Regions from separate parts of the Bradyrhizobium sp. AZCC 1693 genome, predicted to be linked through region 1. Evidence: predicted binding sites of a transcription regulator. Region 1 holds the regulator's gene; the other holds the start of a gene.

Region 1 (7,685 bases):
TCTGCTGTCGCTGTCGCGGGTCGAATTGTCGGCCCATGTCCGGCCCGACGCCTGCGTCGATATCGTGCCGATCATTCGCCAGGTCGCCGACGGACTGGAGCCGCTGGCCCGGGAACGCCAGGTCGAAATCGAGATCGACCTGCCCACCGCACAGGTCGCGATCGCGGGCGACCGCGAGGAACTGCTGCGGCTGTTTGAAAACCTGATCGAGAACGCGCTCAAATATGGCGCGTCCGGCGGGCGGGTGATCGTCTCCCTGACCCAGGCCACGTCCAGCGAGGGCGCGCCGGAAGTCCGGATCATGGTGCGGGATTTCGGCCCCGGCATCGCGCCGGAACACCTGCCGCGGCTGACCGAACGCTTCTACCGGGTCGATGTCGGCGACAGCCGCGCGCAGGGTGGAACCGGCCTCGGTTTATCCTTGGTGAAACATATTCTTAACCGCCATCGCGGCCGGCTTTTGATCGAAAGCGTGCCGAAAAACGGCGCGGTCTTTACTGCGTGTTTTCCCCAGACCAAGACCCCGTCAGCGCATTAAATCCACGCGATTTCAATCGCTTGATTATGTCATCCAACTGTCATCGAACCTTCGTAAAAGCTCTATCGACCGCTCCTAGATGAGCGGCACGTGAGCGCGATCGGGCGCAACAGGCGCTTCGCTCACCAGATGGAGACCAACCATGAATTTCCTCAGGACAATCGTCGCCGCCGGCCTGGTCGCCGCGTCGACGTCGGCCTTCGCCGCCGATATCACCGGCGCGGGCGCCACCTTTCCGTTTCCGCTCTATTCGAAGTGGGCCGACGCCTACAAGAAGGAGACCGGCAACGGTCTGAACTACCAGTCGATCGGTTCCGGCGCCGGTATCAAGCAGATCGTGGCCAAGACCGTGACGTTTGGCGCCAGCGACATGCCGCTCAAGCCGGAGCAGCTTGAAAAGGAAGGCATGATTCAATGGCCGCAGGCGATGGGCGCGCTGGTGCCGGTCGTGAACCTCGAAGGCATCAAGCCGGGCGAATTGGTTTTTTCCGGCGAATTGCTCGGCGACATCTATCTCGGCAAGGTCAAGAAGTGGGACGATCCTGCGATTGCCAAGCTCAATCCCAAGGTGAAGCTGCCCTCCGACGCGATCACGGTGGTGCGCCGTTCGGACGGTTCCGGCACCACGTTCATCTGGACCGATTTCCTCTCGAAGAGCAACGCCGAGTGGAAGGCGAAGGCGGGCTCCGGTACCGCGGTCGAGTGGCCGACGGGCGTTGGCGCCAAGGGCAACGAAGGCGTTGCCGGCAATGTCAGCCAGACCAGGAATTCGATCGGCTATGTCGAATATGCTTATGCCAAGCAGAACAAGCTGACCTACGGCGCAATGATCAACAAGGCCGGCAAGACTGTGCAGCCGACGATTGGCGCATTCCAGGCCGCGGCTGCCAATGCCGACTGGGCCGGCGCCAAGAACTACTTCGTCATCCTGACCGACCAGCCCGGCGACGCGTCGTGGCCGATCACGGGCGCGACCTTCATCCTGATGCACAAGGATGCGACCGACAAGGCGGCGTCTCAGGAAGCCGTCAAGTTCTTCAAATGGGCGTTCGAGAAGGGCGACAAGATGGCCGAAGAGCTCGACTACATCCCGATGCCGGACTCGGTCGTCAAGCAGATCGAGAAGACCTGGTCGGCCGAGATCAAGAGCTGAGGTCTCCTGTCCCGGACGCGGTGCAGCGCCCTTTGCGCTGCGCCGCAGAGCCGGGACCCACGCGTCTCAAGAACGCGTCACTCGACAATTGGGCCCCGGCTTAGCAACGCATCGCTACGCGCTGCGTCGCATCCGGGGCACGAGACGGATCGAGCAAGATCGAGTAGAAGTACAGGGGACTAGCGTGGCGGAAATGGCGGTTGAAAGCGACGTAATGGAAGCTGCCGGACCCTACGATCGCGCGAGGGCTCTCAGCGCGTTCAAGCTCGGCGACGTCACCTTCTACTGGATCACGCGCGCCTGCGCGATCTCGGTTCTGCTCATCCTCGGCGGCATCATCCTTTCGCTCATCGTCGGCGCCTGGCCTGCGATCAGGGAATACGGCGCGGCCTTCCTGTGGACGCAGCGCTGGGCGCCGTCGGCCGATCCGCCGGTACTGGGTGCGCTCGGCCCGATCTACGGCACGCTGATCACCTCCGTGATCGCGATGATGATCGCGATCCCCGTCGGCCTCGGCATCGCGGTGTTTTTGACCGAGATCTGCCCGCTCTGGCTGCGCCGCCCGATCGGCCTTGCGGTCGAGCTGCTCGCCGGCATCCCCTCGATCATCTACGGCATGTGGGGCTTCTTCGTGCTCGGGCCGTTCCTGGCCAACACCTTCCAGCCGTTCATGATCAGCGTGTTCGACGGCGTTCCGGTGCTGGGCACAATCTTCGCCGGTCCCCCGTCCTATCTCAGCCTGTTCAACGCGTCGCTGATCCTGGCGATCATGGTGCTGCCCTTCATCACCTCGATCTCGGTCGACGTGTTCAAGACGGTGCCGCCGGTTTTGAAGGAAGCCGCCTATGGCGTCGGCTGCACCACCTGGGAAGTCGTCCGCAACGTCGTCATTCCCTACACCCGGGTCGGCGTGATCGGCGGCATTATGCTGGCGCTCGGCCGCGCGCTCGGCGAGACCATGGCGGTGACCTTCATCATCGGCAATTCGTTCAAGATCCAGTCCTCGATCTTCGCGCCGGGCACCACGATCTCGGCCGCCATCGCTTCCGAGTTCGCCGAAAGCGATGGCCTGCATCAGTCCGGCCTGATCCTGCTTGGGCTACTGCTGTTCGTGCTGACGTTCTTCGTGCTCGCCGCGGCGCGGCTGATGCTGCTGCGGCTGGAAAAGAAGGCGGGGAACTGACATGAACCCGATCTACGCCTCCCGCCGCCGCTTCGACACCATCATCCGCGCGCTGTGCGTCGGCGCCGCTTTGTTCGGCGTGACATGGCTCGCGCTGATCCTGTTCACGCTGTTCTACAACGGCCTTTCCGGCGTCAACCTCGCCGTCTTCACCCAGGATACGCCGCCGCCCGGATCGACCGAGGGCGGGCTTCGGAACGCCATCATCGGCTCGATCATGATGACCGTGATCGGGGTGGGCATCGGCGCGCCGCTCGGCCTGTTCGCCGGCACGTATCTCGCCGAATACGGCAAGCACGACAAGCTGACCTCGGTGATCCGCTTCATCAACGATATTCTTCTCAGCGCGCCCTCGATCATCATCGGCCTGTTCATCTACGGCGCCATCGTGGTGCCGATGGGCGGGTTCTCGGCCTTCGCCGGCTGTCTGGCGCTGGCCGTGATCGTGATCCCCGTGGTGGTCCGCACCACCGAGGACATGCTGGGACTGGTGCCCAACCCGTTGCGCGAAGCGGCCTCCGCGCTCGGCCTGCCGCGTTCGCTGGTGATCCGGCGGATCGCCTATCGTGCCGCGCGGTCGGGCCTGATCACCGGCGTGCTGCTGGCCACCGCCCGAGTCGCCGGCGAGACCGCGCCGTTGCTGTTCACCGCGCTGTCCAACCAGTTCTTCAGCCTGAACATGACCAAGACGATGGCGAACCTGCCCGTCACCATCAACAACTTCGTGCAGAGCCCCTATGTCTACTGGAAGCAGCTCGCCTGGAGCGGGGCCTTGCTGATCACGCTCACCGTACTTGCCCTGAATATTGGCGCGCGCATTCTCGGCGCCGAGAGGACATCCAAATGACCGATCTCTCCGTATCCGTGAGTTCCGCGAGCGGGCCCGTTCCGCAGGTGGCGCTGCCCGAGGCTGCGCCCAAGGTGACCGCGCGCGGCCTGAACTTCTACTATGGCGAGCACCATGCGCTGAAGAACATCAACCTGACGCTCGGCACAAACCGCGTCACCGCCTTCATCGGCCCGTCCGGCTGCGGCAAATCCACGCTGCTGCGGATCTTCAACCGGATGTACGATCTCTACCCCGGCCAGAAGGCGACCGGTCAATTGATGCTCGACCAGACCAACATCCTCGACCCCAAGCTCGACCTCAATCTGCTGCGGGCCCGCGTCGGCATGGTGTTCCAGAAGCCGACGCCGTTCCCGATGACGATCTACGAAAACATCGCCTTCGGTATCCGCCTCTACGAAAAGATCTCCAAGTCCGAGATGGACGGCCGGGTCGAGAAGGCGCTGCGCGGCGGCGCGCTGTGGAACGAGGTCAAGGACAAGCTGAATGCAAGCGGCCTGTCGCTGTCCGGCGGCCAGCAGCAGCGGCTCTGCATCGCCCGCACGGTTGCGGTACGGCCCGAGGTGATCCTGTTCGACGAGCCGTGCTCGGCGCTGGATCCGATCTCGACCGCCAAGATCGAGGAGCTGATCCAGGAACTGGCGGAGGACTACACCATCGCGATCGTCACCCATAACATGCAGCAGGCGGCCCGCGTCTCCGACAAGACCGCCTTCATGTATCTCGGTGAACTGATCGAGTTCGACGACACCAGCAAGATTTTCACCTCGCCCGGCGATCGCCGCACGCAGGACTACATCACCGGCCGTTTTGGTTGAGGAGATAACACATGGGTTCTGAACACACCGCCAAGGCGTTCGACAGCGATCTCCAGGAACTGACCCGTCTCGTCGCCGAGATGGGTGGCCTGTCGGAGCGCATGATCACCGAATCCGTCGACGCGCTGGTCCGTCGCGACGTAGCGCTTGGCAAGCGCGTCGTCGCCGCCGACGTCGAGATCGACCGCCTGCAGCATCTGATCGAGGAACGCGCGGTGCTGACCATCGCCCGCCGCCAGCCGATGGCGATCGACCTGCGCGAAATCGTCGGCGCCATGCGGGTCGCCACCGATCTGGAACGGATCGGCGACCTCGCCAAGAACATGGGCAAGCGCGTCGCGGCGCTGGAGAACGATTTCCAGCCGCTCAAGCTGATGCGCGGCCTCGAACACATGACCGACCTGGTGCTGTCGCAGGTCAAGTCGGTGCTGGACGCCTATGCGGCGCACGATCTGCCGGCGGCGATGGCGGTGTGGAAGGGCGACGAGGAAGTCGACGCCATCTGCACCTCGCTGTTCCGCGAACTCCTGACCTACATGATGGAAGATCCGCGCAACATCTCGTTCTGTATTCATTTGATGTTCTGCGCCAAGAACATCGAGCGGATCGGCGATCACGCCACCAACATCGCCGAAACCGTGTTCTACATGATCGAGGGTCAGCAGATGCTCGACGAGCGCCCGAAGGGCGACATGACGACGTTTGCCACCACCGTACCGAACACTTGAGGACAGCAGAATGAGCGCGCGCATTATGGTGGTCGAGGACGAGGAAGCGCTGACCACGCTGTTGCGCTACAACCTCGACGCCGAAGGCTATGAGGTCGAAACCGTCGGCCGCGGCGACGATGCGGATACGCGGCTGAAGGAGCGCGTGCCCGATCTCGTCGTGCTCGACTGGATGCTGCCGGGGCTGTCCGGCATCGAGCTCTGCCGCCGCCTGCGCGCCCGGCCGGAGACCAAGCAATTGCCGATCATCATGCTCACGGCACGCGGCGAGGAGAGCGAGCGGGTGCGGGGCCTGGCGACCGGCGCCGACGATTACATCGTAAAACCGTTCTCGGTGCCGGAACTGCTGGCGCGGGTGAAGGGCCTGTTGCGGCGCGCAAGCCCCGAGCGGCTCGCCACGGTGCTCACCTATGGCGACATCGAACTGGATCGCGAGAAACGCCGCGTCGCGCGTTCGGGCCGCCAGATCGATCTCGGCCCGACCGAGTACCGCTTGCTGGAATTTTTCCTCGAACATCCCGGCCGCGTCTTCAGCCGCGAGCAATTGCTCGACAGCGTCTGGGGCCGCGACATCTATATCGACGAGCGCACCGTCGACGTCCATATCGGCCGTCTGCGCAAACTGCTCAATCCCGGCCGCGAGCAGGACCCGATCCGCACCGTGCGCGGCGCGGGTTATGCGCTGGATGACCGGTTTGCGAAGGTGGAGCCGTAAGGCTCCAGCGCGTCACCCGCACTCCATCGTCGTCCCCGCGAACGCGGGGACCCATAACCACAAATCTCGATTGTTGAAATGCGCTGGAGCCCCAGCGTGACATAACCACGAACGCCTGTGGTTATGGGTCCCTGCGTTCGCAGGGACGACAACTGCTGCCGCGTGCCCTTACCTTGTCTGCTTCGGCGCCTGCCGCCGCCGGTCGGCGGCGGGCTGATAGGCGATGCGCGAGTGGTGCGCGCAATAGGGCAGGCCGGTAAGCGCCCTGCCGCCGCAGAAGAAGAATTCCGGGCTCGAGGGATCGCCGACCGGCCAGTGGCAGGTCGCCTCGTTCAGTTCGAGCAGCGACAGCCGCTGGCTCATCGGCACCACGTTGTCGAAGGCGATCGGATCCGGCTCCATCTCGACCTCGAAGGCGTGCGCAAGCGCGGTGTTGCCGCGCGAGACCGGGCGCGACACCCGCATCATCTGTTGCGCCGGGCGCGCCTTGCGCTGCCGCGGGGCCGCCGAGGAGGGGCTCTTGGCGCGGCCGGACAGGCCCAGCCGGTGCACTTTGCCGATCACAGCGTTTCGCGTCACATTTCCGAGTTCCGCGGCGATCTGGCTGGCCGATAATCCGGCTTCCCAGAGCTTTTTCAGTTGCTCGACGCGATCGTCGGACCAGGTCAATACCGTCATCGCATTCTTCCCTTCGCATCGCGCCGGCCAATCAGGGGCAGCGCTGGCGACGTCATTCGTCTCAAAAATCCCTGCGGTCAGAATCCCTTAGCCCTCGCCGGGCGCGAAAACCGCGCCCGAACGTTTACGCCGTACAAAATGGACTCTAGGGATCAGAACTGCCGCACGAGATGTCGTACCCGACAGCCCAAACGCTACAATATGGCGTGACTCGGGCGCAAGAGTCCGGGCCCGCGCGTCCACATGTTCCGACATCTAGGCATTGCACTGCGTGTTTTCCACCACACCGCAATCTTACGGATTTCCTTAATCTTGCGGTGCAGGAAAGGCGGCTTCGTGGCGTGTTGACAGCGCCCCCCGCCCACATAGAATACCTCGCACGTGCCGCCCTTAAGAGGCGGCACGTTTCGTTTTCGCAAGACCGGCCGTTGCCGCGTTCGCGCCAATGCACGCGTGTGCTCCGCGGCAGGTCTTACCTTCAGTGCAAACCTTTTGTGATCGCCATGACCAATAGCGCCACGTCGCATCTGCTCCCCGTCTTTGCCAGGGTCGATCTCGGCTTCGAAAGCGGCGAGGGCTGCTGGCTGACCGCGACCAATGGCGAGCGCTATCTCGACTTCACCTCGGGCGTCGCGGTCAATGCGCTGGGTCACTGCCATCCGCATCTGATCAAGGCGCTGCAGGAACAGTCGACAAAACTCTGGCACATGTCGAACCTGTTCAAGAGCCCGGATGGCGAGAAGCTTGCCGCGCGGTTGTGCGAACAGAGCTTTGCCGACCTCGTGTTCTTCTGCAATTCCGGTGCGGAAGCGATGGAAGGCGTGATCAAGGTCGTGCGCCGCTATCAATTCTCCAAGGGTCATCCCGAACGCTATCGGCTCATCACCTTCGAGGGCGCGTTCCACGGCCGCACGCTCGGCACGCTCGCCGCAACCGGCTCCGCCAAATATCTCGAAGGTTTTGGGCCGCCGATGGACGGCTTTGACCAGGTGCCGCACGGCGATCTCGAAGCGGTGAAGAAGGCG
Region 2 (7,685 bases), 3.8 Mb from region 1:
CATGACCTGTTGAACGACGTCGGCTTAAGCGAGTTCGCCAACACGCCGGCAGTCGAGATGCCTTACGGGCGCAAGCGCGCGCTCGAGATCGCGACGACGCTGGCGCTCGATCCCGAGATGATGCTGCTCGACGAGCCGATGGCCGGCATGGGGCACGAGGACATCGACAAGATCGCGGCGCTGATCAAGCGGATCTCGGCGAAGTACACCATCCTGATGGTCGAACATAATCTCTCGGTGGTGGCCAACCTGTCCGACATCATCACGGTGCTGACCCGCGGGCAGGTGCTGGCCGAAGGCAATTATTCTGAACTGTCCAAGGACGAACGCGTCAAGGAAGCCTATCTGGGGGCCGGTCATGCCTGAGTTGAAAATGGCCGAAGCTGCCGCCAAACCGGCGGGCGCGGAAATTCTTTCCGTCTCCGACCTGCAGGCCTGGTACGGCGAATCCCACATCCTTCACGGCATCAACTTCAATGTGAAGGCCGGCGAGGTGGTCACGCTGCTCGGCCGCAACGGCGCCGGCAAGACCACGACGCTGAAGTCGGTGATGGGAATTATCGGCAAGCGTACCGGTTCGATCCGTTTCAACAATGATGAGATCATCCGCGCCTCGTCCGACAGGATCGCACGCCAGGGCATCGCGTTCTGCCCCGAGGAGCGTGGCATTTTCGCAAGCCTCGACGTGCGCGAAAACCTGCTGCTGCCGCCAATCGTGCGCAACGGCGGGCTGTCGCTCGACCAGATCTTCGAATTGTTTCCGAACCTGAAGGAGCGCCTCAACAGCCAGGGCACCAAGCTTTCGGGCGGCGAGCAGCAGATGCTCGCGATCGCGCGAATCCTGCGCACCGGCGCGCGCTTCCTGATGCTGGACGAGCCGACCGAGGGGCTCGCGCCCGTCATCATCCAGCAGATCGGCCACACCATCGCGCGGCTGAAGTCGGAAGGCTTCACCATCCTGCTGGTCGAGCAGAATTTCCGCTTCGCCTCGACGGTGGCCGACCGCTACTACATCGTCGAGCACGGCAAGGTCATCGACGGTTTTGCGAATTCGGAGCTGTCGGCCAATATGGACAAGCTCCACACCTATCTCGGCGTTTAATCGGTACTACGGCTGCACTCTTGATTAATGGAGATACTATGAAACATCGGATTTCAGCTCTCTTCCTCGGCACGGCGCTCGCGCTTGCCGCCGGCGGCGGCGCCATGGCGCAGGACAAGACCGTCAAGATCGGCGTGCTCACCGACAATTCCGGACTTTACTCCGACCTTGGCGGCGCCGGCTCGACGCTGGCGGCGCAGATGGCGGTCGAGGATTCCGGGCTCGCGGCCAAGGGCTGGAAGATCGACATCGTCTCCGCCGACCACCAGAACAAGCCCGACATCGCTACCACCGTCGCGCGTCAATGGATCGATGTTGAGAAGGTCGATATCTTCGTGGATGTGCTGAACTCCGGCGTCGCGCTGGCGGTCAACAATCTGGTGAAGGAAAAGAACGCGATCATGATCAATACCGGCGCGGCGACGTCGGACCTCACCAATGCCCAGTGCTCGCCGAACACGATTCATTGGGTTTACGACACCTACATGCTCGCCAACAGCACCGGGCAGGCGCTGGTAAAAGCCGGCGGCGATACCTGGTACTTCCTGACCGCGGACTACGCGTTCGGCCATGCGCTGGAGCGCGACACCGCTGCGGTCGTTGTTAAATCGGGCGGCAAGGTTATAGGCACCGTCAGGCACCCCCTGAATTCGTCGGACTTCTCCTCGTTCCTGCTGCAGGCGCAGGCTTCCAAGGCCAAGATTATCGGCATGGCGAACGCCGGCGGCGACACCACCAACACCATCAAGCAGGCCGCGGAGTTCGGCATCGTTGCGGGCGGCCAGAAACTCGCTGGACTGCTGCTGTTCATCAATGACGTTCACTCCCTCGGCCTCAAGGTGGCTCAGGGGCTGAATTTCACGGAAACCTTCTACTGGGATTTGAACGACGGCACCCGCGCGTTTTCCAAGCGCTTCTCCGAGCGCATGAAGAACAAGGCAATGCCGTCCATGGTGCAAGCCGGCGTGTATTCGGGCCTGATCCACTATTTCAAGACGATCGATGCGATGGGCGGCAATCCGCATGACGGCGTCAAGGTGGTGGCGAAAATGAAGGAGGCGCCGACAGACGACCCGTTGTTCGGCAAGGGCACGATCCGCGCCGACGGCCGCAAGCTTCATCCCGCCTACCTGTTCGAGGTCAAGAAGCCTTCGGAATCCAAGGGGCCGTGGGACTATTACAAGCTGGTCGGAACCACCCCGGGCGACCAGGCCTTCCGGCCGCTTTCGGAAAGCGCCTGTCCGCTGGTAAAGAAGTAACAACGATGGCCCGCCGGCGCCGCGCCGGCGGGCCTCCTCTCGCGTCCCCACGCGATTCCGCGTCTTAAACGAGATTGAGTGCGAAACCGATGCAAGCTCTTTACGCCCAGCTTTTGGTGGGACTGATCAACGGATCGTTCTACGCGCTGCTCAGTCTCGGGCTCGCCGTGATCTTCGGCATGCTCAACATCATCAATTTCGCCCATGGCGCGCTCTACATGATGGGCGCGTTCTGCGCGTATTTCCTGCTGAACCTCACCGGCATCGGCTACTGGTGGGCGTTACTCGTCGCTCCCATCGTGGTCGGCATCTTCGGCATGATCCTCGAGCGGACCATGCTGCAATGGCTGGCCGGCCTCGACCACCTCTATGGTCTGTTGCTGACCTTCGGCATCGCGCTGATCGTGCAGGGCGTGTTCCAGAACTATTTCGGCTCGTCCGGGCTGCCCTATGCGATTCCCGATTACCCACAGATCGGCGAATGGCGCGGGCTGCAGGGCGGCATGAATCTCGGCTTCATGTTCCTCCCGGTCTACCGTGGCTGGGTCGTCATCTTCTCGCTCGTGGTCTGCATCGCGACCTGGTACCTGATCGAAAAGACGCGGCTTGGGGCTTACCTGCGCGCCGCGACCGAAAATCCGACCCTGGTGCGCGCGTTCGGCATCAACGTGCCCAGGATGATCACGCTGACTTACGGGCTCGGCGTCGGCCTGGCCGCGTTGGCCGGCGTGTTGTCGGCGCCGATCAACCAGGTGCGGCCGCTGATGGGCGCCGATCTGATCATCGTCGTGTTCGCGGTGGTGGTGATCGGCGGCATGGGATCGATCATGGGATCGATCATCACCGGATTTGCGCTCGGCGTGATCGAAGGACTGACCAAGTATTTTTATCCCGAGGCTTCCAACACCGTGGTGTTTGTCCTGATGGTGCTGGTGTTACTGGTGAAGCCAACGGGACTGACCGGACGGGCGGCCTGACATGAGCGCATTGACTGACGACACACTGCCGTTAACGCCGCGCGCGATGCGCGACGAAATGATCGTATTCGCGGCGATGGCGGTGCTGCTGGGGCTTGTGCCACTGACCGGCATCTACCCGTTCTTCGTGATGCAGGCCCTGTGCTTCGCGCTGCTCGCCTGCGCGTTCAACCTGCTGATCGGCTATGGCGGCCTGCTGTCGTTCGGCCACGCGATGTTTCTGGGCACCGCGGGCTACTGCACGGCGCATGCGCTCAAGGTGTGGGGTCTGTCGCCAGAACTCGGAATTCTGGTCGGCGTCGCCGGCGCCGCCGCGCTCTCCGTCGTCACCGGCTTCATCTCGATCCGCCGGCAGGGCATCTACTTCTCGATGATCACGCTGGCGCTGTCGCAGTTGCTTTACTTCATCTACCTGCAGGCGCCGTTCACCCATGGCGAAGACGGCATTCAGGGCATTCCGCAGGGCTACCTGTTCGGCATCTTCAATCTCGCCAGGCCGACGGTGCTTTACTACGTCGTGCTGGCCGGTTTCCTCGGCGGTTTTCTGCTGATCTACCGCACCATCAACTCGCCGTTCGGCGAGGTCTTGAAGGCGATCCGCGAGAATGAGCCGCGCGCGATCTCGCTGGGCTACAAGACCGACCAGTACAAGCTGCTCGCTTTCATCCTGTCCGGCACGCTCGCGGGCTTTGCCGGTTCGCTAAAGGTGTTTGTGGCACAAAATGCTTCGCTGACCGACGTGCACTGGACGATGTCGGGTGAAATCGTGCTAATGACGCTGGTCGGCGGCCTCGGCACCATCTTTGGCCCTGTTGTCGGCGCCTTCGTCATCATCGCCATGCAGCAATATCTGGCCGGGTTCGGCCAGTGGGTGACGGTGATCCAGGGCGTCATCTTCGTCGCCTGCGTGCTGACCTTCCGCCGTGGCGTGATCGGCGAGATCGCGCATTATTTGCGCCGATCCCTGTAAAAAGGCCGGTTTTGGCGCAGTTTTCGGCTTCACAAAGCGGTGGATGACCCGGTTCCCGAGTCGCCTCGTGGCGCGTTTTTCCCTCGAATGGTCTATGACAGCTTTGTGACAGGCCGCCTGGGCGGCCGTTTCTGAACGACGGAAAAATGCCCATGCTGCGCTGGTTTCGTGCCTTTTTGCCCAAGGAGGAGCGTTTTTTTGACCTGTTTGCTCGCCACGCCCAGACGGTCGTGCAGGGGGCGCTGGCGCTTCAGGACATGCTGCGCGGCGGCGACGAAACGCCGGTGTTCTGCCAGCGCGTCAACCAGTTCGAAAATGACGCCGACGGCATTACCCGCGAGGTGCTGACCGCGGTCCGCCGCACTTTCATTACCCCGTTCGACCGCGGTGACATCAAGAACCTGATCACGTCGATGGACGACGCGATCGACCAGATGCAGCAGACCGCAAAGGCGGTGGTGCTGTTCGAGGTCCGCACTTTCGAGCCGCCGATGCGCGAGATCGGGACCCTGCTGGTCGAGTGCGCCAATCTGGTCGGTCGCGCGCTGCCGCTGATGCAGTCGATCGGAAACAATGTCGCGATGCTGAGCGCCATTACCGAGGAGATCGGAAAGCTGGAGGGCCGCATCGACGATCTCCACGATATCGGATTGAAGGAACTGTTTCTCAAACATCGCAGCGGCAACACGATGGATTTCGTGGTGGGGGCCGAGATCTACAAGCATCTTGAGAAAGTGTCCGATCGTTTCGATGACGTCGCCAATGAGATCAACTCCATCGTGATCGAACAGGTCTGAGCATGATCCGGAAAAGTGGATACCGGTTTTCCGACAAGATCATGCTCAAGCAAGTGATATAGGGCAGGGCCATCACGTGGATGCCACCCTGGGTCTTCCGATTCTGGTCTTCTTGATCGCGGTCGCGCTGCTGTTCGACTTCCTCAACGGGCTGCACGACGCCGCCAATTCGATCGCAACGATCGTGTCGACGCGCGTGCTGCGCCCGCAATATGCGGTGATCTGGGCCGCCTTCTTCAATTTCATCGCCTTCCTGGTGTTCGGGCTCCACGTCGCCAATACGATCGGCACCGGCATCATCGAGCCGAGCGTGGTCGATGCCACCGTGATCTTCGCGGCACTTGTGGGCGCCATCGTCTGGAACCTGATCACCTGGGCGCTCGGGATTCCCTCGTCCAGTTCGCATGCGCTGATCGGCGGGCTGGTAGGGGCGGGGATCGCAAAAGCCGGAATTTCGGCCGCAGTCTGGACCGGCCTGACCAAGACGCTGCTTGCCATCGTGCTGTCGCCGCTGGTCGGGTTTCTGCTGGCACTGATGCTGGTCGCGATCGTGTCCTGGCTCTCGGTACGTTCGACGCCGTTTGCGGTCGACCGCGCTTTCCGCATCTTGCAATTCGTCTCAGCGTCGCTCTATTCGCTCGGCCATGGCGGCAATGACGCGCAAAAGACCATGGGCATCATCGCGGTGCTGCTGTATTCGCAGGGGCACCTCGGCGCGGATTTTAACATCCCGTTCTGGGTCGTGATCTCCTGCCAGGCGGCCATGGGCCTCGGCACGTTGATGGGCGGCTGGCGCATCGTCCGCACCATGGGGCTGCGGATCACGAAGTTGACGCCGATGCAGGGCTTTTGCGCCGAAACCGGCGGAGCGGCGACCCTGTTCATGGCGACCTATCTTGGGGTTCCCGTCTCCACGACCCACACCATTACCGGCGCCATCGTCGGCGTCGGCGCAGCTCGGCGCGTCTCGGCAGTGCGCTGGAACGTGGCGAGTTCGATCGTCTATGCCTGGGTGATCACCATTCCGGCTTCCGCAATCGTGGCGGCGCTGACCTATTGGGCGGCACTGTTGCTGCGCTGATCAGGTGACAAGCTTGAGCCCGACGATGCCGGCCACGATCAGCCCGATGCAGGCGAGGCGGGCGACGGTGGCGGGGTCACCAAATAGCGCGATGCCCAGGATAGCCGTTCCGACCGCGCCGATACCGGTCCACACCGCGTAAGCGGTTCCGATCGGCAGCGCTTTCAAGGCCAGACCGAGCAGGAGGATGCTGCCTGCCATGCAGGCGAGCGTCAGGACGGATGGAACGAGCCGTGTGAAACCCTCAGTATATTTGAGGCCGATCGCCCAGCCCACTTCCATGAGGCCGGCGACGAACAACACGATCCAGGCCATCACGACCCTCCGAACCAGGCAGGGTCGTCCCCGCGGATGAGCTGTGAATTGGAAGGCCGTCCTTCCGCTGCCGATATGGGACTGGTGAGCTGCCTCCGCAACCACCAAATGAGGCTTGATTAGCCCGGTTTTCCCTGCCAAACGCTCGAGCCTCATGTCCGACATTGCCGTCACCGCCGACTCGCCGTCCCGCTCGCCGCTCTCAGATGAAGTGGCGCGGCGGCGCACGTTTGCGATCATCTCTCACCCGGACGCCGGCAAGACCACGCTGACCGAAAAGCTCCTGCTGTTCGGCGGCGCCATCAATCTGGCAGGACAGGTCAAGGCCAAAGGCGAGCGGCGCAATACCCGTTCCGACTGGATGAAGATCGAGCGCGAGCGCGGCATCTCCGTCGTGACCTCCGTGATGACGTTCGAATTCGAGGGGCTCGTCTTTAACCTGCTGGACACGCCGGGCCACGAGGACTTTTCCGAAGACACCTACCGCACGCTGACCGCGGTCGATTCCGCCGTGATGGTGATCGACGCCGCCAAGGGCATCGAGGCGCGGACGCGAAAGTTGTTCGAGGTGTGCCGGCTGCGCGACATTCCGATTATCACCTTCATCAACAAGATGGACCGCGAGAGCCGCGATACTTTCGATCTGCTGGACGAGATCGAAAAGACGCTGGCGCTCGATACTACGCCGATGACCTGGCCGGTCGGCCGGGGGCGCGATTTCCTCGGCACCTACGACGTGGTCAATGGCGGCGTGCGCCTGCTCGAAGGCGGCGGCGCCAAGACCGGCGCGACCGAGCAGATCGACATCGCCGATCTCGCAGGCCGCAATGCCAATCTCGACGTCGCCGAGATCAAGGATGAACTCGCGCTGGTCTCGGAAGCCTGCAAGCCGTTCGAGCTGGAGGCGTTTCGCGAGGGCCATCTGACGCCGGTCTATTTCGGCAGCGCGCTGCGCAATTTTGGCGTCGGCGACTTGCTGGAAGGTCTCGGCAAGTTCGCGCCTGCGCCGCGCGCGCAGGATTCGAACCTGCGCAAGGTCGAAGCGGCCGAGCCGCGCATGAGCGCCTTCGTGTTCAAGATCCAGGCTAACATGGATCCGAACCACCGCGACCGCATCGCCTTTGCGCGGCTTTGCTCCGGCAAGCTGAGCCGCGGCATGAAGGCGAAGCTGGTGCGCACCGGCA

What was found. The regulator PhoB, encoded in region 1, activates phosphate uptake and scavenging genes when phosphate is short. The targets are predictions, from matches to a motif close to TGTCATNNANCTGTCAT.
Region 2: a site for PhoB is predicted at 4,403-4,419, ahead of V1293_RS02850 (DUF47 domain-containing protein). Genes of this name have one in related genera too.

Annotation. Positions count from the first base shown of each region.
Region 1 is NZ_JAZHSD010000001.1:4,410,980-4,418,664, reverse strand. Features, by position in the region: gene V1293_RS21160 (ATP-binding protein) at 1-538, shown strand, start outside; gene pstS (phosphate ABC transporter substrate-binding protein PstS) at 681-1,691, shown strand; gene pstC (phosphate ABC transporter permease subunit PstC) at 1,885-2,874, shown strand; gene pstA (phosphate ABC transporter permease PstA) at 2,876-3,721, shown strand; gene pstB (phosphate ABC transporter ATP-binding protein PstB) at 3,718-4,539, shown strand; gene phoU (phosphate signaling complex protein PhoU) at 4,551-5,267, shown strand; gene phoB (phosphate regulon transcriptional regulator PhoB) at 5,278-5,982, shown strand; gene V1293_RS21125 (GcrA family cell cycle regulator) at 6,151-6,660, opposite strand; gene V1293_RS21120 (aspartate aminotransferase family protein) at 7,164-7,685, shown strand, end outside.
Region 2 is NZ_JAZHSD010000001.1:581,511-589,195, forward strand. Features, by position in the region: gene V1293_RS02825 (ABC transporter ATP-binding protein) at 1-366, shown strand, start outside; gene V1293_RS02830 (ABC transporter ATP-binding protein) at 359-1,102, shown strand; gene V1293_RS02835 (ABC transporter substrate-binding protein) at 1,141-2,361, shown strand; gene V1293_RS02840 (branched-chain amino acid ABC transporter permease) at 2,451-3,338, shown strand; gene V1293_RS02845 (branched-chain amino acid ABC transporter permease) at 3,340-4,308, shown strand; gene V1293_RS02850 (DUF47 domain-containing protein) at 4,461-5,105, shown strand; gene V1293_RS02855 (inorganic phosphate transporter) at 5,182-6,186, shown strand; gene sugE (quaternary ammonium compound efflux SMR transporter SugE) at 6,187-6,501, opposite strand; gene V1293_RS02865 (peptide chain release factor 3) at 6,656-7,685, shown strand, end outside.